Linked DNA regions of Marichromatium purpuratum 984. The protein of the gene in region 1 binds, or shares a complex with, the protein of each later gene. Links are inferred from orthologs where the notes say so. Each region holds a gene or a part of one and is shown in the gene's direction. Other genes may lie near its edges. The genes, in order: uvrB and uvrD.

Region 1 (17,063 bases):
CACGCACCAGCACGCCCTGGTCGAGTGCGTGGACCTGACGGCCGACGGTGGTGACCACCGCCTCGCGCGCCAGCGCCGGCAGCTGCACCCGAGTGCCGGGGGCGATGCCGTCGAGTTCGTCGAGCGGCACGTGGATCTCCAGCCACAGGGGATCGAGTTGGCCGATGCGATAGAGCGGGGTGGCCTGGGCCACCGACTCGCCGGTCTCGACCAGCTGTTCGAGCACCACTCCGGCGATCGGCGCGCGCACGCTGAGGGTGCTGGTGAGGGTGTGGCTGCGATCGAGCGCGGCGAGTTCGGTCTCGGCAAAGCCGGCGAGCCGCAGCAGTTGACGCTGTTGCTCGACCAGGGTGGCGAGTTCGCGCTGGGTGGCCTCGCGTTCGCGCAGCCGCCGCTCGGCGATCACCCCCTCGCGATGGAGCTGGCGGTCGCGGGCGAGTTCACCCTCGGCCAGCTCCAGACGGATCAGCGCCTCGAGATACTGACGCTCGATGTCGACCAGCGCGGGGCTGCGCAGCTCGGCGAGCAGGTCGCCGGCGGCGACCCGGTCGCCCTCGGCCACGGCCAGACGCTCGAGCACGCCGCCCTGGCGTGCGGCGACCACCCGTAGCTGCGGGTTGGGGACGCGGACCTCGGCCGGGTAGCGCCGCCCGAGGCTGTGCTCGACCGCCTCGGGGGCGGCCAGCTCGATCCCGAAGGCGGTCTGTGCCGCCGCGTCGAGGGTGATCGGCGCGCCGGCCTGGGCAAGCGCCGGGAGCAGCAGCAGGGGCGCCAGTGCACAGCGGGTGAAGGGGTTCATTGCGGGATGACTCCGAGTGCCTGGTTGAATCTGGCCTGGGCGCGTCCCAGCTCCAGCCGGCGCAATGCCAGGTCGAGACTGGCGGCGCGGGCGCTGGCCTGGGTGCGCAGCAGATCGGTGAGGTCGCGCTCGCCGAGATCGAAGGCGCGTCGTCCCAGCTGCAGCGCCTGCTGGGCGAGGGCGTGACGCCGTTCGGCGACGGTGAGCGCGGTGGCCGCGCCCTCGCGGGCGAGCTGGGCGGCGATCAGGGTGCGCTCGGCGGCGAGTCGGGCGCGCTGCAGATCGGTGGCTCGCTCGGTATAACCGCGCTCGGCGCGGGCCAGGGCCGGGGCCGACTGGCTGGCGAGCCCGAAGGGCAGGCTGATCTCGAGTTGCAACGAGTCGGCGGTGTCGGCGCCGCGGACCTCGCGGGCGCGCTTGCCGCCGACACTGAGCACCGGGTTGCCGCGCCGCTCGCGCTGGGCTTGTTCGCGCTCGGCACGGGCCAGCGCCAGGGCGCTGTCGGCATCCTCGAGCAGCGGGTGGTCGGCGGGCAGTGCGTCGGCGCTGGCGGGGGTCTCGCGCAGCGGTTCGGGCAGCGTCTGCAGTCCGGTGAGCTGGCGATAGTCGGCGAGCGCGCGATCGTGCCCGAGACGCGCGTCGCGCAGCTCGGCCTCGCGCTCGATCGTCTGCTGGCGGGCGACCAGCAGGTCGACCCGCGCCAGTTCGCCGGCGCCGACCCGCTTGTCGATCGCCGCCTCCAGGGCGCGGGCGTCGGCCAGCGCCTGTTCGGCCTGACGCCGCCGTCCGGCGGCGATCGCCGCCGCCCAGCTCTTCTCGCGCACCTCGCCGGCGATCTCCCAGCGCAGCCGCCGGTCGAGGCTGCCGGCCTGAGCGCCGACGGCGACGGCGACCCGGCGGCGCGCATCGCGCTGTCCGGGCAGCCACAGCGGCATGTCGACCATGGTCTCGACCTCGTAGGCCCCGGCGTCCTCGGTGGTGCGGTCGCTGAGATAGCTCAGGCGCAGTGCGGGATCGGCAGCGAAGGGGCTGGCGGCCTGGCGGGCGAGGGCGTCGCGCTCGCCGGTGATGGCCTGGGGACGGGCCAGCTCGCCGCTGCGTTCGAGTGCGGCGCCGAGCGCCTCGCCGAGGCTCCCGGCTGCGGCCGGGGCGGCGGCGAGGGCGAGCAGCAGCGCCAGCGGCAGGATGCCGAGGGGGCGAGTGGGGGAGCGTCTTGTGTCCATGGGGCCATCCTGGACCCCGGAGCTGAAATCAAGCTGAACGCGGGGCGCGATCGCTGGTGGGGTGTTCGAGCGCGAGCCAGGCCTCGGCACGCAGCCCGCCGAGCGCGGCGCGCGAGAACGCCAGCCGGCCGTCGTAGCCGGTGACGATCTCGCGCACAATCGCCAGCCCCAGGCCGTGACCGCTGACCTGCTCGTCGAGCCGCAGCCCGCGCTCGGTGAGCGTGGCCAGGGCCGCCTCGGCGCAGCCGGGGCCGTCGTCCTCGACACGGATCAGCAGTTCGCCGGCGACGGCCGAGAGGGTCGCGCGGACCTCGCCCTCGGCCCACTTGCAGGCGTTGTCGAGGAGGTTGCCGAGGAGTTCGAGCATGTCCTCGCGATCGACTGCGAGCGGTCCCGGAACCTTGCTGTCGAGTGCGATGTGGAGCCGCTTGGGGGCGTGCATGCGTTCGAGTAGCCGCGCCAGCACCGGCAACTCTTCCTCGGGCGCGAAGTAGAGCGCCGCGCCGCCGGCCCCGGCGAGTCGGGCGCGTCTGAGCTGGCGCTCGGCGATCTGACGCAGTCGCTCGACCTGATCGAGCAGCTCTCGGCGTTGCTCGGCGGTGAGCGCCAGGGTGTCGGCGGCGAGCTGCTGGCGCAGCAAGGTCAGCGGTCCCTTGAGCGCATGGGCGAGGTTGCCAGCGGCGGTGCGTGAACGTTCGAGACGCTGGCCGAAGCGCTCGAGCAGGTGGTTGAACTTGCGTACCAGCGGCAGGATCTCGGGCGGGACCTGTTCGGTGAGGGTGCCGGCGCGTCCGCGTTCGAGCCGCTCGATGTCGCGATAGAGCGGGCGCAGGCTGGTGAAGGCGCGTTGCACGATCAGCCGTTGCAGCACCAGGCTCAGCCCCAGCCCGCCGATCGCGAGCAGCGCGAACAGTCGCTCGAAGAAGTCGAGTTCGGCGTCGAACTCGCTGATGTCCTCGGCAACGGTGAGGGTGAGCAGGCGATCGCTGAGACGATAGCCACCGGCCCACACCAGCAATGACTGCCGATCTGGACCGGTGTCGCGCCAGATGGCGATCTCACCAGGGGTCAGTACCCGGGTGTCGAGGTCCTCGTCCCACAGCGAGCGCGAGCGCAGTCGGTTACCCTGATCGTCCTCGACGACGAAATAGTGCCCGGAGAGCGGTTGGTTGTAGACCGGGGTGAGATGGCGTGCGGCGACGCGAAGATGGCCGTGATCGCGGCGCAGCGAGCCGAGCAGGCCCTCGGCGTCGTGCTCCAGGCGTGAGTAGATGACGCTCTCGGAGCTGTGGTGGAGGGCGGTGTGACCGATCCACCAGGCGCTGCCGATCACCACCGTCAGCGCCAGCGCCAGCCCCAGGTGCAGTCGGGTCTCGAGCGCGATCATCGGCGTCTGAGTCGATAGCCCTGGCCGCGCAGGGTCTCGATGCGCTCGCGACCGATCTTCTCGCGCAACCGGCGGATATAGACCTCGATGAGGTTGCCGCTCGGTTCGGCGTCGAGGTCGTAGACGTGCTCCATCAGCTGGGTCTTGGAGAGGATGCGCTCGGGGTTGCGCAGCAGATAGCGCAGCAGGCGGAACTCGGTGCCGGTGAGCGGGTGCGTCTGGCCGTCCTCGAGCACCACGCGCTGACCGTCCTCATCGAGGCTGAGGCCGTCGACCGCGAGGGCACGTCCGGCGACGGGAGCGGCGCGCCGGGTCAGGGCATTGAGCCGGGCGAGCAGCTCCTCGACGTGGAAGGGCTTGCCGAGATAGTCGTCGGCCCCGGCCTTGAGCCCGTCGACGCGTTCGTGCCAGGCATCGCGCGCGGTCAGCACCAGCACCGGCAGGTCGCGACCGCGCGCGCGCCAGTGACGCAATACCTCGAGCCCAGGGCGGCGCGGCAGTCCGAGATCGAGGACGACGACGTCATAGGGTTCGGTGTCGCCGAGCAGCTCGCCGCCGATGCCGTCGGTGGCATGATCGACGGCGAACCCGGCGGCCTTGAGCGCCGGCAGCAGCGTCGCGACCTGGGCCTGGTCATCCTCTACCAATAACAGTCTCATGGCTCGATCTCGTGGTGCAGCGGGCGGGCGGTGGCGGCATCGAGTTCGAGTTCGTGGACCCGGCCGTCGGCATCGAGGATCTTGATCTCGTAGCGATATCCACCATGTCGATGTTCGAGTTCGGCCTCGATCAGTTCTCCGGGGTGTCGCCGCTCGAGCCGTTCGAGCAGTTGCGCCATCGGCAGGATCTGGCCGTGTTCGCGCAGTCGCCGGATCTCGTCGTGATCGAAATCGCTGTCGGCTGGCGCGAAGGTGGCCAGTGAGGACAGCAGGCAGAGCAGGAGTCGCGAGGCTGTGGTCTTCATGATGACGGTCCGCCGAGGCCCTTGGCGCGGGCGTGTCCCGCGTCTTTGGATGCTTCGGGGAGTGTAATAGAGCTTGCTGAACCGAGCCTGAACGGACGCGACTCGTCCTGGGCACTCGTGCCCGAGTGGACGCGTTCGCGGCGGTGACGATGGTGGCGCGCCCGTCGTGGTCACGAGCGACGCGGCATTGCTGCTGGATCGATTGGATCGAGGAGGTTGGATGAACGAGCAGGGACGGCGCCGGGTGGCGGTCGCCGGTGCCAGCGGTTTCATCGGCACTGCGCTGTGTCGGGCGCTGGCCGAACACGACGAGGTGGTGGCGTTGACCCGTTCGCCGGCGCGGGCGCGGATCGCCGACCCCGAGCGGCGTATCCACTGGCGCCGCTGTGATCTGTTCGACGTCGAGGCGGTTCGCGCCGGACTGCGGGGCTGCGACCTCGCGGTCTATCTGGTGCACTCCAACGCCCCCTCGTCGCGGCTGACCCAGGCTGCGGCGCGCGACATGGACCTGATCCTCGCCGACAACTTCGCCCGCGCCGCGGCGGTCTGCGGGGTGCGTCAGATCATCTTCGTCAGCGCACTGATCCCCGAGGGCTTCGAGATCGCGCCGCTGCTGTGGAACCGGCGCGAGGTGGAGCTGACGCTCGCCGCACACGGTACTCCGGTGAGCGCGCTGCGCGCCGGGCTGGTGGTGGGGCCGGGCGGCTCGGGGCTCGAGTTGCTGGTCGACCTGGTGCGGCGTCTGCCGTTGCTGGCGCTGCCGCCGGAGGCGCGCTCGCCGACCCGACCGATTGCGCTCGACGATCTGGTTCGTGCCATCCTGCTGTGTCTGGAGCGCCCTGCCGATTATCGCGGGGTGTTCGATCTCGGTGGCCCCGAATGGTTGAGCCATGCCGAGATGGTGCGTCAGTGCGCCGAGGTGATGGGGTTGCGGCGCTGGGTGTTCACCCTGCCGTGGTTGCCGCTGGGGGTGGTTGCCTGGGTGGCGCGGCGGGTCTCCGGGGCCAGCCCCGCGTTGGTCGGGCCGGTGGTCGAGAGTCTGCCGCAGCGGTTGCAAATACGTGACAATGTGCTGCAGCGCGCGATCGCACCCACGGCGCGCGCCTTTCGCCAGGCATTGGCGCAGTCGCTCGCCGCCGATGGCCGCCACCTGCTGCCCAATCCGCGTCGCCCGACCCAGATCGAGGATCGGGCGCAACTGCGCGAGGCGAGCAGGGTGCGCTCGATCCAGCGCATCATCCTGCCGCCGGGACAGGATGCGGCCTGGGTGGCGGGCAATTATTTCCGCTGGCTGGGCCGCTGTTGCTGGCCGCTGGTGTGCAGTCGCGAGTGCGCCGACGGCGGCTGGGAGGTCGGGCTGCGGCTGCCCCGGGTGGTGCTGTTGCGGCTGCGTCCGGCGGCGGCGATGAGCACGGCACAGCGGCGGGTCTATCACATCGATGGTGGATTGTTGGCACGCGCCGAGGCTGGCGGACGGTTCGAGTTCCATACCCTGCTCGATGGCCGCTACACCATGGCCGCGATCCACGACTATGCCCCGGCGCTGCCCTGGTACCTCTATCTATGGACCCAGGCGGCGATCCATCTGCGGGTGATGCGCCGCTATCAGCGCCGGCTGGCGCGCCTGGCGCGCTGAATGGCCGACGATCAGGCAAGGAGAGCATGATCATGGAGTCCCCATCGCTTCCCCCGCTGCAGGGGTTGCGGCTGCTGGTCGCGGAGGACAATGAGATCACCCTGTGCGTGCTCCAGGAGATCCTCGAGGGCGAGGGCGCGCGGGTGACCGGTGTCGGCGACGGCGAGCAGGCGCTCGCCGTGCTCGATACCGACGACGACTACCAGTTGGTCCTCACCGACCTGCGGATGCCGCTGGTCGACGGCCTGACGCTGGCGCGCCGTTGCCACCAGCGCCTCCCCGGGGTCCCGGTGGTCGGGTTGACGGTCGAGCGCCTGCCCGAGACCTGTGCCCAGGCCGAGGAGGCGGGGATGGTCGAGCTGTTGGAGAAGCCGCCGGACATCGATGCCCTGGTGGCGGCGGTGCTGCGCCATGCCCGCTGGCCGGGCACGGACGACTGAGGTTCCTCAGCTCGCGGCGGCCGGAGCCGGACGTGGCGAGCGGATGATCACCTCGACCATCGCCGCCAGGTCGACCCGCGCGCGCAGTCGGCGCGAGAGCATGAACGAACCCATGAACTTGCGGTGCAGGAACATGGTGTCGGGTGCCGGTGTGGTGCTGAAGGCGCCGGACTGGAACAGGTCGCGGCCCTGGTGGTAGGCGCGCTCGAAGATGTTGGAGGCGCCGAAGTCGTAGCCACTGCTGTCGCGCAGCGGCTCGGCCGAGAGCTGCAGCAGGTCGAGCATCGCCTCGACCTGGGGCGAGGGGTCGTTCTCGCCCATGTAGCCGATGGCGATCGAGGAAGCGCGCAGTCCGTCGCGGTCGTCGTTGACCGCGGCCAGCGCGAGACGCCGGAATTCGGCGATCAGCTCGGGTTCGACGGCATGGGTGGCGCCGAAATCGAGCAGCGCGATCTGGTCGGTGGCGGGAACGTAGAGATAGTTGCCGAAGTTGGGGTCGGTCTGCACCAAGCCGAACTCGAACAGTTCGCGCAGGGTCAGGCGCATCAGCCGCGAGGCGGTGCGGTCGCGGTGCTCGCGGCGGTAGTCCGGTCCGGCGAGTCGGTCGATCGGTACGCCCTCGATGAAGTCCATCGCGAGGATGTTCTCGGTGGAAAGGTCGTGGTGCACGCCGGGCACCACGAAGTCCGGGTCGTCGCCGACCCAGCGTCGATAGTCCTCCAGCGCGGCGGCCTCGGCGGCGTAGTCGGCCTCGCGGTGGAGCTGGCGTCGGGCCTCTTCGAGGAAGGGCTTGATGTCGATGCCTTTGGGGGCCATGCCGAAGGTCTGACCGAGCATGCCGAGATTGGCGATGTCGCTGTCGATGCTGTCGCGCACCCCGGGGAACTGGATCTTCAGCGCCAGGCGGCGGCCGTCGCGGGTCTCGGCGCGGTGCACCTGACCGATCGAGGCGGCGGCGATCGGGGTGAACTCGAAACGGCGGAAGCGCTTGTTCCAGTCGCTGCCGTATTCACGTTCGAGGACCTGATTGAGCTGGCTCAGCGGCATCGGCTCGGCGCGTTCGCGCAGCGCGCTCATCACCTCGGCGACCTCGGGGGTGAAGACGTCCGAGCCGTCCATCGACATCAGCTGCCCCATCTTCATCACCGCCCCGCGCATTCGCGCCAGACGGTCGGTGAAGCGGCGGGTGTGCTCGACCGAGAGCTGGAGACGCGGCGGTGCGCCGCCGGAGCGGCTGCGGGCGATCTCGAACATGCCCTTGACCCCGATGCCGGCGGCGAGATCGGTGGTGGCGCGACCGAGGTGCCAGAGTCTGCTGAGCCGGCGACTGGGGACCGCGACGCCGCTGGATTTGGATGGTTGGGACATGCTGTATTCCTTATCGAAAAGATTGGTTTTGGGTCAATTCTTAGGGGTTGTCCGAGGTGCCGACAAGGCAAAATCGCAACCCGAATCGATCGAGTGACGAGGATGGAACCGATTGAATTAGGTTGCGGATAGATCGATATTGGTCAATAATTTACTGTTCATTCTTCTCCGCGATCCCCCTCCGGCGCGGCCATCCCGGCCTTGGCGCCCGAGCGCGTCATTCCCTCTCGAGGCCCCTCCATGGATACCCCTGACACCAGCGCCGGTTTTGCCGATCTCGGTCTCTCCCCCGCCGTCACCCAGGCCGTTGGTGATCTCGGCTATGAGTCCCCCACGCCGGTCCAGAGCCAGTGCATCCCGCATCTGCTTGCCGGGCGCGACCTGCTCGGGCAGGCCCAGACCGGTACCGGCAAGACCGCAGCCTTCGCGCTGCCGCTGCTGAGCCGGATCGATCTCGAGGTCAAGGCACCGCAGATCCTAGTGCTGGCGCCGACCCGCGAACTCGCGCTGCAGGTCGCCGAGGCCTTCCAGGAGTACGCCGCGCACCTGCCCGGCTTCCTGGTGCTGCCGATCTATGGTGGTCAGAGCTACGGGCTGCAGATCAGTCAGCTCAAGCGCCGGCCGCAGGTGATCGTCGGCACTCCGGGGCGGGTGATGGACCACATCCGTCGCGGCACCCTGTCGCTCGCCGGGATCCGCGCCCTGGTGCTCGACGAGGCCGACGAGATGCTCAACATGGGCTTCGCCGAGGACATCGACTGGATCTTCGACCAGGCGCCGGAAGAACGGCAGGTCGCGCTGTTCTCGGCGACCATGCCGCGCGCCATCCGTCAGGTGGCCGAGAAGCGGCTGCGCGATCCCATGCTGGTGCAGGTGGCGGCCGACTCGGAGACGGTCGACACCATCGATCAGCATCACTGCGTGGTCACCCGCTTCCACAAGCTCGACGTGCTCACCCGCATCCTCGAGATCGAGGAGTTCGACGGCATGGTGGTCTTCGTGCGCACCAAGCACGGCACCACCGAACTAGCAGACAAGCTTAAGGCCCATGGGTTCGCCGCCGAGGCGCTCAACGGTGATATGAACCAGGAGATGCGCGAGCGCACCATCGATCGGCTCAAGCAGGGCCAGCTCGATATCCTGGTCGCCACCGACGTGGCCGCGCGCGGACTCGATGTCGAGCGTATCAGTCATGTCGTCAACTTCGACATCCCCACCGACCCCTCGGCCTATGTCCACCGTATCGGTCGCACCGGTCGCGCCGGTCGCGCCGGTCGCGCGCTGCTGTTGGTCGAGCCGCGCGAGCGCGGGCTGCTGCGCGCCATCGAGCGCACCATCCGTCGCAGCGTGCCGGCGATGGAGCCGCCCTCGGCGGCCGATCTCAGCGAGTCGCGCATCGATCGCTTCACCGCCGAGATCAAGGAGGCGCTCGGTCAGGACCTCGATTTCTTCTATCGCCTGCTGTCGCGGCTCAACACCGAGCTGGAGGTCGAGATGCACGACCTCGCCGCGGCGCTCGCCTATCTCAATCAGCGCGAGCGTCCGCTGGAGATCCAGGAGGAGCTGCCGCGTCCGCGCCCGTCGCGCGAGCGCCACGACCGCGGTCCGCGTCACGAGCGGGGGGGGCGTCCCGAGCGCGGTGATCGCGGCGAACGTCGCCCGCGTCGCGAGCGCGACCACGACGCCGGTCGGCCGCTGCAGGGCGATCTCGAGCACTACCGCATCGAGGTCGGCCATCAGCACGGTGCCACCCCACGCGAGATCGTCGGCGCCATCGCCAACGAGGCCGGGCTGGAGGGCCGCTTCATCGGTCGCATCGACATCCAGGACGATCACTCGGTGGTCGACCTGCCCAAGGGCATGCCGCGCGAGGTCTTCCAGCATCTCAAGCGGGTCTATGTCCGTGGTCAGGCGCTGCGCATCTCGGCGCTCGATCAGGGCGAGGGCGAGCCGCGTCGTGGCGGCGGCGCCGCGCCGGTGCGCGAGGGGCGTCCGGGCAAGCCGCGTCCCGGCAAGTTCGTGCCCGGGCGGCAGCGCGGCGACCGCACCCAGGTGCGTCGTGGTGCGCCCGGCGAGAAGGAGTGGCGGCCGCGCCCGAATCGCAAGCCGCGCGACTGAGATCGGTGGATAACGAGGGGGATCGATGATGCATCCGGCACGACCCTGGCTGGTCGTCGGCGCGCTCTGCGGGCTGACGAGCGTGGCGCTCGGCGCCTTCGGCGCGCACGGACTCGACGGCCGGGTCGAGCCGCGCATGCTGGCCAACTGGCACACCGCCGCCGACTATCTCGCCATCCACGCCCTGGCGATCCTGGTCTGTGGCGCCTTGCTGGTGGCGCGCCCGCGCGCCGCTGGCGTCGGTCTCGCCGCCTGGCTGTTCCTCGTCGGTCTCGCTCTGTTCAGCGGCAGCCTGTTCGCGCTGGTGCTCAGCGGGGTGCGGACGCTGGGTATGATCACCCCGATCGGCGGCATGCTGTTGCTCGGCGGCTGGCTGGCCCTGGCCTTCGCCGGCTGGCGCCTGTCCGGTGGGCGAGACCACGGGGGCTGAGCCGTGCGCATCCCCCGCGTCCATGTCGACCAGCCGCTGACCGCCGATGCCGACTGCGCCCTGCCCAGCGGTCCCGCGCGTCATCTGGCGCAGGTGCTGCGCCTCGGCCCCGGGGCCGAGGTGGTGCTCTTCGACGGCAGCGGTCACGACTTCCCCGCCACCATCGCGCACAGTGGTCGCGACGGCGTGGCGGTGCGTCTCGGCGCGCCCGGTCTGGCCGAGCCCGCGCCCCGGCTCGAGATCCATCTCGCGCTCGGCGTCTCCAAGGGCGAGCGCATGGACTTCGCCCTGCAGAAGGCCGTGGAGCTTGGTGTTACCCGTATCACTCCGCTGCGCACCGAGCGCAGCGTGGTGCGTCTCGACGGGGCGCGGCTGGCGCGTCGTCTCGACCACTGGCGCGGGGTGATCGTCAGCGCCTGCGAGCAGAGCGGTCGCCGCCGCCTGCCCCGGCTCGACGACCTGCAGGCGCTGCCCGACTGGCTCCCCGCCGGTTGGCCCGGCGGCCTCATCCTCGACCCCCGCGCCGAGCGCGCACTCACCACACTCACCCCGCCCGAGACCGGCGTCACCCTGCTGATCGGCCCCGAGGGCGGTCTGAGCGAGCGCGAGATCAATCAGGCCCGCGCCCAGGGCTTCACCGGCGTGCGTCTCGGCCCCCGCGTGCTGCGTACGGAGACCGCTCCCCTGGCCGCCATCGCATTGATCCAGGGGCTGTGGGGCGATCTCGGGGACTGATCTCGGGCGCCGGCCGGCCGTTAGCGGCCAGCCGGATCGAACCGCAAAGACGCGAAGCGTGCAAAGAAGACGATCGGCTTCCAATAGCCGGCCTCCAGTGGGCATTGCATTCAGCTGTACTGGTCGCTGCAACCCAATCAACTGTTTTTGCTTGGCGTCCTTCGCGTCTTTGCGGTCCAATCCCTTGGCGACTCGCCTTGTGTACGCTCCCGGCGACCCGCTATCCTCGATGATGACTCCTGTCGCGCGAGATCATGCTGATGCGTCGCCTGTTGCTGCTGTGCCTAGTGTTGCTGTCGGGATCGGCCGTGGCCGTGGCTGGGGAAGGGGCGGATGGACCGACTCCGGTGCGGATCGGGATGACCCTGGATCAGATCGTCGAGATCGATCAGAAATCGGAGAACTTCTCCGCCGTCTATACCCTGCGGATCCGTTATCGCGAGCCGGCGCTGGCCTATGAGCCGACGCCCGGGGCACCGCCGTTTCGCATGCTGACCTTCGCCAGGGCGATGGAGGAGTTACAGACGCACGGGGTGGTGTGGCCGGGGATGTTCCTGGCCAATCAGCAGGGACGACACGATCTGAGCCGTCAGGGGATGCGTATCTATCCCGACGGCGAGGTGCTCTACATCGAACGCGCGACAGCGGTGTTCCAGGCGCCGGACTTCGATTTCCGCGACTTTCCCTTCGACACTCAGTCGTTCTACATCCGGGTGGAGTCGCTGCTGCCCGACTCGCTGTTCGTCTTCGAGCCGCTGTCCGAGCATATCGGGGTCGGCGATCAGCTCGGCGAGGAGGAGTGGGTGGTGTTCACCTCGGCGGCGGTGGTCGATACCATCACCGGCGCCGACGGGCTCGGTTACTCACGTTTTTCGCTGGGCTTCCAGGCCAATCGTCATCTGCTCTATTACGTGGTGCGTATCTTCGTGCCGATGTTGATCATCCTGGTGGTGTCCTGGAGTACCTTCCGCCTCAAGGACTACATGAAGCGCATCGATATCGGCATCACTGTGCTGCTGTTGCTCATCGCCTTCAACTTCACTCTGGGCAACGATCTGCCGAGGCTGGGCTATCTCACTGCGGTCGATGCCTTCATCGCCGGCACCTTCGTCATCACCGGTGCGGTGATCCTGGTCAACGTGCAGTTACGGATCTGGCAGCATCAGGGACGTGAACGCGAGGCCGAGCGGCTTGATCGGCTCGCGCGCATCGGCTACTGGCCGGCCTATCTGGTGGGGATGTCGACGGCCCTGCTGCTGCTCTGAGTGGGGCGAGCGACGGGCGGACAAGAAAAAAGGGCTGATCCGTGAGGATCAGCCCTTTTTCGTATTTGGCTCCCTGGGACGGGCTCGAACCGCCGACCTAGTGATTAACAGTCACCCGCTCTACCGACTGAGCTACCAGGGAATGTCTTGAGCCGATAATGTTAGTGGGGATGGGCTGATGCGTCAAGCATGGATTCGATCGCTGTGTTCGATCGCATGCCGTGTTCGCTTGCCTCTGACCGATGGTTCGACGCCCCGCAGGAGGGACGCCGGGGTGGGCCTCAGCCGGCGCAGGCGTTGGCGATACGCTCGAGCGCCTGTTCAAGGTTCTCGCGGCTGGTGGCGATCGACAGTCGGGCATAGCCGGGCAGGCCGAAGGCGGTGCCGGGGACCAGGGCGACGCCGGCTTCCTCGATCAGGAACTCGGCCAGCTCGAGGTCGGTGTTGATCCCGGGCATACGCTCGATCAGCCCCTGGACCTTGGGAAAGACGTAGAAGGTGCCGTCGGTGGGCAGGCACTCGATGCCCTCGATCGCGTTGAGCCGCTCGACGACCAGGTCGTGACGCGCCTTGAAGGCGGTGAGCATCTCGCCGATGCACGCCTGCGGGCCTTCGAGCGCGGCCTGGGCGGCGGCCTGCGAGATCGAGGCCGGGTTGGAGGTGCTCTGCGACTGCACCTTCTTCATCGCCTTGATGATGTCGATGGGGCCGGCGGCGTAGCCGATGCGCCAGCCGGTCATCGAGTAGGCCTTGGAGACGCCGTTGAGCACCAGGGTGCGCGGGGCGAGGTCGGGGCAGGCGTTGAGGATGTTGACGAAGGGCGCGTCGTCCCAGCGGATGTGCTCGTACATGTCGTCGCTGGCAATCACCGCGCGCGGGAAGTCGCGCAGCACCTCGCCGAGTGCCTCCAGCTCGTCGCGGCTGTAGGCCATGCCGGTGGGGTTGGAGGGGCTGTTGATCACCACCAGTCGGGTCTGCTCGGTCATCGCCGCGCGCAGCTGCGCCGGGGTGATCTTGAACGACTGGTCGGCGGCGGCGTGGATGAACACCGGGGCGGCGCCGGCGAGCAGCGACATGTCGGGGTAGGAGACCCAGTAGGGGGCGGGGATCACCACCTCGTCGCCCGGGTCGAGCAGGGCCTGGGCGAGGTTGAAGAAGCTCTGCTTGCCGCCGCAGGAGACCAGGATCTGTTCGGCGGTGAAGTCGAACCCGTTGTCGCGCTTGAACTTGTCGATGATCGCCTGCTTGAGCCCGGCGGTGCCGTCGACGGCGGTGTATTTGGTGAAGCCGTTCTCGATCGCGGCGACGGCGGCGGCCTTGATGTGCTCGGGGGTGTCGAAGTCGGGTTCACCGGCACCGAGCCCGATCACGTCCTTGCCCTCGGCGCGCAGCGCATTGGCGCGGGCGGTGATGGCGAGAGTGGCAGACGGCTTGACGGCCTGGACGCGGGCGGCGAGTTTGGTGCTCATCGGCGATGATCTCTAGGGAACTGGGGTGGCTGGATTTGATTGTTGCGACTGCCAATAATAGCGAAACGCCGAACGCCCGGCATCTCGCGCGAGCGCCATGGATCGCGCTTGCCGTGGTGCGTGGCCGCTATCAGTAGACGAGGTTCCCCCACATGTCCCCCAGACCCTTCCAACTCGAAGCCCGGTTCGCCCCTGCGGGCGACCAGCCCGAGGCCATCGATCGTCTGGTCGAAGGGCTGGAGGACGGCGAGGCCGGGCAGACCCTGCTCGGGGTGACCGGCTCGGGCAAGACCTTTACCATCGCCAATGTCATCGATCGGGTACAGCGCCCGACCCTGGTGCTGGCGCCGAACAAGACCCTCGCCGCCCAGCTCTACGGCGAGATGCGCGAGTTCTTCCCGCACAACGCCGTCGAGTACTTCGTCTCCTATTACGACTACTACCAGCCCGAGGCCTATGTCCCGGCCACCGATACCTATATCGAGAAGGACGCGGCGATCAACGAGCACGTCGAGCAGATGCGGCTGTCGGCGACCAAGGCGCTGCTGGAGCGGCGCGATGTGGTGATCGTCGCCACCGTCTCGTCGATCTACGGGCTCGGTGACCCGAACGCCTATCTGAAGATGGTGCTGCTGCTCAAGCGCGGCGATCTGGTCGACCAGCGCGCCATCCTGCGTCGTCTCGCCGACCTGCAGTACCAGCGCAACGAGGTCGAGCTGCAGCGCGGCTGCTACCGGGTGCGTGGCGACGTGATCGACATCTATCCTGCCGAGTCCGACGACGAGGCGGTACGGGTGGAGCTGTTCGACGACGAGATCGAGTCGCTGGCACTGTTCGATCCGCTCACCGGCACGGTACGCCAGCAGGTGGCGCGCTATACCGTTTATCCCAAGACCCATTACGCCACCCCGCGCGAGACCATCCTCCAGGCCGTCGAGCAGATCAAGCCGGAGCTGCGCGAGCGCCTCGCCGCGCTGCGCGAGCAGGGCAAGCTGGTCGAGGCGCAGCGGCTCGAACAGCGCACCCAGTTCGACCTGGAGATGATGGTCGAGGTTGGCTACTGCCAGGGCATCGAGAACTACAGCCGCTATCTCTCCGGGCGCGACCCCGGCGAGCCGCCGCCGACCCTCTACGACTATCTGCCGCACGATGCCCTGGTGGTGATCGACGAGAGCCATGTCACCGTGCCCCAGCTCGGCGGCATGTATCGGGGCGACCGCTCGCGCAAGGAGAATCTGGTCGACTACGGCTTCCGCCTGCCCTCGGCGCTCGACAACCGGCCGCTGCGTTTCGAGGAGTTCCGCGCGCGCCAGCCGCAGACCATCTATGTCTCGGCCACCCCGCGCGCCTTCGAGCTGGAACATTCGGGCACGGTGGTCGAGCAGGTGGTGCGTCCCACCGGGTTGGTCGATCCCGCACTCGAGGTGCGCCCGGCGCTGACCCAGGTCGACGACCTGCTCTCCGAGATCGGCCCCCGGGTGGCGGTCGACGAGCGTGTGCTGGTGACCACCCTCACCAAGCGCATGGCCGAGGATCTGACCGACTATCTCATCGAGCACGAGGTGCGGGTGCGCTATCTGCACTCTGACATCGACACCGTCGAGCGCGTCGAGATCATCCGCGACCTGCGCCTCGGCACCTTCGACGTGCTGGTCGGCATCAACCTGCTGCGCGAGGGGCTGGACATGCCGGAGGTCTCGTTGGTCGCTGTCCTCGACGCCGACAAGGAGGGCTTCCTGCGCTCGACCGATTCGCTGATCCAGACCATCGGGCGCGCCGCGCGCAACGCCAACGGCAAGGCCATCCTCTACGCCGACAAGGTCACCGCCTCGATGCGCCGGGCGATCGACGAAACCGAGCGCCGCCGCGCCAAGCAGCTCGCCGCCAACGCCGCCAACGGCATCACCCCGCAGACCATCCGCAAGGCGGTGGCCGACATCATGGAGGCGGCCACCCCGGGCGCGCCGCTGCCGGCGCGTGACTATGCCGCGGTGGCCGACGAGGTGGCCGAGTACGCCGCGCTCACCCCGCAGCAGCTGGCCAAGCGGATCAAGGCGCTGGAGAAGACCATGTACCAGCACGCCAAGGACCTGGAGTTCGAGCAGGCGGCGGCGGTGCGCGACCAGATCCGCGCACTGCAGACCCGGGGGCTGGCGGGCTGAGCACGCGCATGGGTGCGACACCGCGACGATGAGCGAGCAGGAGCGGCAGGAGGCCGGCGAGGTCGACACGCCCGGGTCGAACGTCGCAAGCGAGGTGTCCGGGTCGAGGCCGTCGCGGCTCGAGGGCGCGCGCCGCTGGTTGCGCTGCTTCGGGCGCGGGCTGTTGGGGCTGGCCGTCACCGGTGTGCTCGGCTCGGCGCTGCTCGTCGGGGCGCTGCGCTGGGTCGATCCGCCGGCCTCGGCGTTCATGCTCCAGCATGCCTACAATCTGTGGCGACTCGACCAGTCGCCGCCCTATTACCACCACTGCTGGGTGCCCTGGAGCGAACTCCCGCCGCCGCTGCGACTGGCGGCGATCAGTGGTGAGGACCAGCGCTTCCCGACCCATCTCGGCTTCGACCTGATCGAGATCCGTCATGCCCTCGCCGCTCATCGCCGGGGTGGCGCGTTGCGCGGCGCCAGCACCATCACCCAGCAGACGGCCAAGAACCTCTTCCTGTGGCCGGGGCAGGGCTGGGGACGCAAGGCGATCGAGGCCTGGTTCACCCTGCTGCTCGAGGTGCTGTGGTCGAAGGAGCGCATCCTCGAGGTCTATCTCAACATCATCCAGTTCAGCCCCAGCACCTATGGCGCCGGAGCGGCCAGTGTGCGCTACTTCGGCCATCCGGCGCGCACCCTGACGCTGGAGGAGTCGGCGCTGCTCATCGGCGTGCTGCCGGCCCCCGGTCACTACCGTCTCGACCGCCCCTCCGAGCGACTGCGCCGCCGCGCCGACTGGATCATCGACCAGTCCTCGCGCCTCGGCGGCGAGCGTTATCTGGGGCGGCTCTGAGGTTCAGCGATCAACCACCAGTCGCCAGCCGCCAGTCGTTAGCCGTCAGCCGCCGGGAAATTGAACCGCCAAGACGCCAAGAGCGCAAAGATGAAGAAAGGCTTCCAGCCTTCAGCCTTCAGCCTTCAGCCTTCAGCCTTCAGCCGCCAGCCGCCAGCCGCCAGCCGCCAGCCGCCAGCCGCCAGCCGCCAGCCGCCAGCCGCCAGCGGGCGTTTTTCCTCACCGTCGCCACGAA
Region 2 (6,203 bases), 3.6 Mb from region 1 along the record:
TTGGTATTTATTTAAGTCAATACAACCAATAAATTGATTGTAAATATCAATATTATAAATCTGTCCCACTGCGTTCTTTCCCGGCCCCGCATCCGCTAGTGTGAATCCATACCGCGTCGGGGCTCACCCGGTGCACCTTCCCGATAGGGATCACAGACGGTAACTCGCGCAGGAGCGCCGTCGGTTCGGGGCCGAACCATCCTCGAGGCCCCGCTCCCGGATCCAGTGACCACCACCCGTGTCGTCACAACGACCGGTGCATCCCTGCGCCACGCGCAAGGCCCGAACCCAGGGCTCTTGCGCTTAGAGCCGGCAACGCCGTTGCGGAGGACCATGAGCATGAATCCATCGACCCACTACGACGTACTCATCGTCGGTGCCGGCGTCACCGGCACCGCCCTGCTCTACGAACTGGCCAAGTTCACCGATCTCGGGCGGTTGTGCCTGGTGGAGAAGTACGACGACGTCGCCACGGTCAACTCACACGCCCACAGCAACAGCCAGACCATCCACTGCGGCGACATCGAGACCAACTACACCCTGGAGAAGGCGCGTTCGGTCAAGCGTACCGCCTACATGGTGATCAACTACGCCACCAAGCTGCCCGCCGAGGAGCGCGACCGTATCATCCAGCGCATGCCCAAGATGGTGCTCGGTGTCGGCGCCGAGGAGTGTCGCTATATCCGCGAGCGCCACGCCCGGTTCAAGGGACTATTCCCACGCATGGAGTTGCTCGAGCGCGAGGCGATCGCCGAACTCGAGCCCAATGTGGCACGGGTCGAAGGCCGGTGGCGCGCCGAGGAGATCGTCGCCACGGGAACCGCCGACGAGTACTGCGCGGTCGACTTCCAGGCACTGGCACAGTCCTTCTCCGATGCTTGCGCACGTCTCGACCGCAACAGCGGCAAGCAGATCACCCAGCTGTTTTCGACCAAGGTCGAGTCGATCCGCAAGGAGGGCGGGGACTATGTGCTGCGCACCAACCGCGGCCTGCTACAGGCGCGCGCGGTGGTGGTCTGCGCCGGGGGGCACTCGCTGCTGATGGCCCAGGAGATGGGGCTGGGACTGGAGTATTCCTGTTTGCCGGTAGCCGGCTCCTTCTACTTCGCCCCCGAAGCACTCAACGGCAAGGTCTACACCGTCCAGAACCCCAATCTGCCCTTCGCCGCGGTGCACGGCGACCACGACGTCAAGGAGCGCGGCAAGACCCGCTTCGGCCCCACCGCACTGATGCTGCCGATGCTCGAGCGCTACAACCGATCGAGCATCCGCGAGTTCTTCAAGGTGCAGCGCTTCGATCATGATGTGGCGGCAGTCGTGTGGGACCTGATGAAGGTGCCCGATATCCGCAACTATGTGCTGCGCAACTTCCTCTACGAGGTGCCCTGGCTCAACCGTCAGCTGTTCGTGCGCGAGATCCGCAAGATCGTCCCCGCGCTCCAGGCCTCAGAGATCAGCTATGCCGAGGGCTTCGGCGGGATCCGCCCACAGCTCATCGACAAGCGCGCACGCAAGCTGCGCATGGGCGAGGCCAAGATCAGCGACGGCGGCGGCATCATCTTCAACATGACCCCGTCCCCCGGCGGCACCAGCTGTCTCGGTGCTGGCGAGGGCGACATGCGCGCCATCGCCGAGTATCTCGGCGCCCGCATCGACGAGCGTGCCTTCGAGCAGGAGCTGCTGATGGGGCACGAGGACACCCGCGATCACGAGGATCCGGCCACCGAGGCGCTGGCCACGGCGGTCTGATCCCGCAACCGATCGCGGAAAAACGGGCCCGACCACGCTGAGGCGTGGTCGGGCCCGTTCATGTCAGCCGGATGACGCCGTCCGAAGACGGCGTGACAGCGACTCAGGCGTGGTAGGGACGGCTCAGCTCGTGCACCGCCTCGATCATCGCGCCGGCATTCTCGGGATTGACGTCCGGGGTGATGCCGTGGCCGAGGTTGAAGACGTGGCCGGGACCCTTGCCATAGCTCTCCAGCACCCGCGCGACCTCCTCGCGGATCCGCTCGGGCGAGGCGTAGAGGGTGCAGGGGTCGAGATTGCCCTGGAGGGCGACGCGATCGCCGACCATGCGCCGCGCATCGGCCAGATCGGTGGTCCAGTCGACGCCGAGGGCGTCGCAGCCGGTGTCGGCCATGTCGGCGAGCCACTGACCGCCGTTCTTGGTGAACAGGATCACCGGGACGCGGCGGCCCTCGGCCTCGCGGGTCAGGCCGTCCATCACCCGCTTCATGTAAGCCAGCGAGAACTCGCGGTAGTGGGCCGGGGCCAGGGCACCGCCCCAGGTGTCGAAGATCATCGCCGCCTGGGCGCCACGAGCGATCTGGGCGTTGAGGTAGGAGGTCACCGAGTCGGCGACCTTGGTCAGCAGACGGTGCAGCAGGTCGGGACGGTCGAACATCATCGCCTTGGTGTGGGAGAAGTTCTTCGCGCTACCGCCCTCGACCATGTAGGTGGCCAGGGTCCAGGGACTGCCGGAGAAGCCGATCAGCGGCACGCGACCGTCGAGTTCGCGACGGATCACCGACACCGCGTCCATGACGTACTTCAGCTCACCCTCGGGATCGGGGATCGGCAGACGGTCGATATCGGCCTCGGTGCGCACCGGACGCTCGAAGTTCGGGCCCTCGCCCTCGGCGAAGTAGAGCCCCAGGCCCATCGCGTCGGGCACGGTGAGGATATCCGAGAACAGGATCGCTGCATCCAGCGGGAAGCGGTCGAGCGGCTGGAGGGTGACCTCGCAGGCCAGTTCCGGGCTTCTGCACAGGTCCATGAAACTGCCCGCCTTGGCGCGGGTGGCACGGTACTCGGGGAGATAGCGGCCAGCCTGGCGCATCATCCAAACCGGCGTGTAATCAACGGGTTCGCGCATCAAGGCGCGCAGGAAGGTGTCATTCTTCAGTTGGGTCATGAAGCAGTGCCCGGGCAGTTTGATGTGTTAAGAACGCAGGTTTTGCAGGGCTATTCTACTACGGGTTAACGGCCAAACGCCCGACGAGAAAGAGCACATCCCATAGCGACTGCGTGCGCCCCTCTCCCGCTCGTCCTGGATCTCCAGAGAAATCGCTAAAGCACTGAAAAGAAAGGGAACCTTGATAAGCTGTGCGCAACCCTGTGGATAAGTGGATGGATAAACTGGTGGACAAAATCGGGGCCTGATTCAGTCACAAGTTATCCACAGGATATCTTCAGCTTCATCCACTCGATCCGGCCTCTCAAGCGCATGATATATATAAAAAAAAAAGAGTTATCCGGATATCCACAGGGATCAATAATAACTACAGACTTTAAATATCTATATATTTATTTTGATTAGATTCGCGCGAAACGGCGGGGCCGAGCAGATCCAGCATACCCCAGATCAAGATATCCGCGGATGGAAAATGTCAGCAAGATCCTCGTCTTCCGTCACCCCTCCCTGGGGTAGAATCCCCCGATGAATGCTTCAGCCCTCCTCGACTCGCTCAACCCCGCCCAGCGTGAGGCCGTCTCAGCCCCTCCGGGTAACCTCCTGATCCTCGCAGGCGCCGGCTCGGGCAAGACCCGCGTGCTGGTCCACCGCATCGCCTGGCTGCTCCAGGTCGAGCAGGTGCCGCCCTGGGGGATCCTTGCCGTCACCTTCACCAACAAGGCCGCCCGCGAGATGCGTGGACGCATCGAGACCATGTTCGCGCAGCCAGTCGGTGGGATGTGGGTCGGGACCTTCCACGGCCTGGCCCATCGCTTGCTGCGCGCGCACTGGCAGGAGGCGGGGCTGCCGCAGCACTTCCAGATCCTCGACGCCGATGATCAGCTGCGCATGATCAAGCGCATCGTCAAGGACCTCGGTCTCGACGAGACCCGCTGGGCACCGCGCCAGATCCAGTCCTTCATCAACAAGCACAAGGATGAGGGGCTGAGACCGACACATCTCGACTTCTCTGGTGACTTCTTCGGCGAGCGGATGCTCACTGTCTATCGCGAATACGAGCAATTGCGTCAACGTGGTGGTCTGCTCGATTTCGCCGATCTGCTGCTGTGCGCCCATGAGCTGTTGCGTGATCGTGCCGACCTGCTCGAGCATTATCAGCGCCGTTTCCGTCATATCCTGGTCGATGAATTCCAGGATACCAATGCCATCCAATACGCCTGGCTGCGTCTGCTCGCCGGTGGCGAGGACAAGTTGTTCGCGGTCGGTGACGATGATCAGTCGATCTATGGCTGGCGTGGTGCTCGGGTGGAGAACATCCGTTCCTTTCAGCGCGATTATCCGGAGACCCGGGTCATTCGTCTGGAGCAGAACTATCGCTCCACCGCCACCATTCTCGCCGGCGCCAATGCGCTGATCGCCAACAACCCCTCGCGACTGGGCAAGAAGCTGTGGACCGAGGGTGAATCCGGCGCGCCGATCCGTCGCTATGGTGCATTCAACGAGGTCGATGAGGCCCGCTTCGTCGTCGAGCGTATTCGTCGTCATGCCGAGACGCCGGGTGGCCGTCACGATCAATGCGCCATCCTCTATCGCACCACCGCGCAATCTCGCCTATTCGAGGAGGCCCTGATGCGTGCCGCCGTCCCCTATCGGGTCTATGGCGGGCAGCGCTTCTTCGAGCGCGCAGAGATTCGTGACGCCCTCGCCTATCTACGCCTGATCGCCAACCAGGACGATGACGCGGCCTTCGAGCGGGTGGTCAATACGCCCTCGAGGGGGATCGGACTGCGTACCCTCGATCAGTTGCGCGATCACGCCCGGGGGCACGGGTTGTCGCTGTGGCGCGCCGGCGCACAGCTGATCGCCGAGCAGGGGCTGGGTGGCCGGGCGGCGAATGCGCTGGGCGCCTTCATGGCCTTCATCGAGCAGCAGCGCGCCCGCAGCGCCACCCAACTGCTGCCCGATCTGACCGCCGCGCTGATCGACGAGGCGGGGCTGCCGGCGCACTACGAGAAGCAGAAGGACGGCAAGGGACGCGACCGCATCGAGAACCTCCAGCAGCTGGTCGAGACCGCTGCGCGCTTCGCCCATGAACTCGAGGCGCCGGATGGCGAGGTACTCGGCGCCTTCCTCGCCCATGCCGCGCTCGAGGCCGGCGAGACCCAGGCCGATGCCGAGACCGATGCGGTACAGCTGATGACGCTGCACAGCGCCAAGGGGCTGGAGTTTCCGGTGGTCTTCCTGGTCGGACTCGAGGAGGGCTTGTTCCCGCACGCCATGTCCGCCGACGATCCGGACCGGCTCGAGGAGGAGCGCAGGCTCTGCTATGTCGGCATGACCCGGGCGATGGCCGAGCTCTATCTGACCCATGCCGAGAGTCGGCGGCTCTATGGGCGTCAGGATCTGCCGCCGCCATCGCGCTTTCTGCGCGAGATCCCGGAGCGGCTGATCGAGGACGTGCGCGCTCGCGCCGCGCCCCCCAGACCGTCGCCTGCGTTCAGGCCCTCGCCACCACCCGTTGCCCGTCCTGCCGCGGCGCGTGAGACCGGCGGTTTTCAGGTCGGACAGCGGGTCCGCCACGCCAAGTTCGGCGAGGGCGTGGTACTCGATGGCGAGGGACGGGGCGCCCAGGCGCGTATCCAGGTCAAGTTCCAGGGCAGTGCCGGTACCAAGTGGCTGGTGCTCGCCTATGCCAAACTGGAGGCGGCATAGCCTTGTCGCCGGTGGCCGACCCGGGAGGGGGTATGAAGACACTCAACAAACGCGTGCTGGTCACCGGCGGCGCCGGTTTTCTGGGGAGTCATCTCTGTGAGCGTCTGCTCGAGCAAGGTTGCGATGTCCTCTGTGTCGATAATTTCTATACCGCGACCAAGGACAACATCCGCCATCTGCTCGGTCATCCGCACTTCGAGCTGATGCGTCATGATGTCACCTTTCCGCTCTATGTCGAGGTCGATGAGATCTATAACCTCGCCTGTCCGGCCTCGCCGATCCATTATCAATCAGACCCGGTACAGACCACCAAGACCAGCGTCCATGGCGCAATCAATATGCTGGGTCTTGCCAAGCGGACCGGGGCGCGGATCTTTCAGGCCTCGACCAGTGAGGTCTATGGTGATCCCGAGGTCCATCCCCAGGACGAGGGCTATTGGGGACGCGTCAACCCAATCGGCCCACGCGCCTGCTATGACGAGGGCAAGCGCTGTGCCGAGACCCTGTTCTTCGATTATCACCGTCAGCACGGACTGCGGGTCAAGGTGGCGCGTATCTTCAATACCTATGGCCC

What was found.
Region 2: the proteins of uvrB (region 1) and uvrD are in contact, whole or in part, in a crystal structure (PDB 7EGT), measured with the Thermus thermophilus proteins. The link is inferred for Marichromatium purpuratum 984 from one-to-one orthologs. Residues at the interface, in WP_096411307.1 of Thermus thermophilus: Glu23, Leu25, Arg26, Asp27, Gly28, Glu29, Arg30, Phe31, Arg55, Glu326, Asp327, Phe328, Glu379, Ser382, Gln383, His398, Gly400, Arg401; in WP_096412145.1 of Thermus thermophilus: His654, Arg656, Phe657, Gln666, Asp668, Glu669, Lys680, Arg681, Leu682, Ser683, Lys685, Tyr686, Ala687.

Annotation. Positions count from the first base shown.
Region 1 is NZ_CP007031.1:3,659,826-3,676,888, reverse strand. Bases 13,521-16,491 are described here. They hold uvrB (excinuclease ABC subunit UvrB), read left to right. Parts: upstream 13,521-13,986; coding sequence 13,987-15,996; downstream 15,997-16,491. Other genes in these bases: mtgA (monofunctional biosynthetic peptidoglycan transglycosylase), read left to right, coding at 16,025-16,491; MARPU_RS15925 (pyridoxal phosphate-dependent aminotransferase), read right to left, coding at 13,521-13,834. In the rest of the region: MARPU_RS15990 (efflux RND transporter periplasmic adaptor subunit), read right to left, coding at 1-799; MARPU_RS15985 (TolC family protein), read right to left, coding at 796-2,022; MARPU_RS15980 (ATP-binding protein), read right to left, coding at 2,051-3,409; MARPU_RS15975 (response regulator transcription factor), read right to left, coding at 3,406-4,068; MARPU_RS15970 (PepSY domain-containing protein), read right to left, coding at 4,065-4,373; MARPU_RS15965 (NAD(P)H-binding protein), read left to right, coding at 4,594-6,009; MARPU_RS15960 (response regulator), read left to right, coding at 6,042-6,449; MARPU_RS15955 (ABC1 kinase family protein), read right to left, coding at 6,456-7,817; MARPU_RS15950 (DEAD/DEAH box helicase), read left to right, coding at 8,058-9,935; MARPU_RS15945 (DUF423 domain-containing protein), read left to right, coding at 9,961-10,365; MARPU_RS15940 (16S rRNA (uracil(1498)-N(3))-methyltransferase), read left to right, coding at 10,369-11,100; MARPU_RS15935 (ligand-gated ion channel), read left to right, coding at 11,355-12,365; more of MARPU_RS15925, read right to left, coding at 12,647-13,520; more of mtgA, read left to right, coding at 16,492-16,828; MARPU_RS17935 (hypothetical protein), read right to left, coding at 16,954-17,063. UniProt on the Escherichia coli protein: The UvrABC repair system catalyzes the recognition and processing of DNA lesions. A damage recognition complex composed of 2 UvrA and 2 UvrB subunits scans DNA for abnormalities.
Region 2 is NZ_CP007031.1:21,313-27,515, reverse strand. Bases 3,136-6,035 are described here. They hold uvrD (DNA helicase II), read left to right. Parts: upstream 3,136-3,442; coding sequence 3,443-5,629; downstream 5,630-6,035. Other genes in these bases: MARPU_RS00090 (UDP-glucuronic acid decarboxylase family protein), read left to right, coding at 5,662-6,035. Outside these bases: MARPU_RS00105 (FAD-dependent oxidoreductase), read left to right, coding at 340-1,749; hemE (uroporphyrinogen decarboxylase), read right to left, coding at 1,853-2,917; more of MARPU_RS00090, read left to right, coding at 6,036-6,203. UniProt on the Escherichia coli protein: A helicase with DNA-dependent ATPase activity. Unwinds DNA duplexes with 3'-5' polarity. Translocates on single-stranded DNA with 3'-5' polarity. Initiates unwinding more efficiently from a nicked substrate than double-stranded DNA.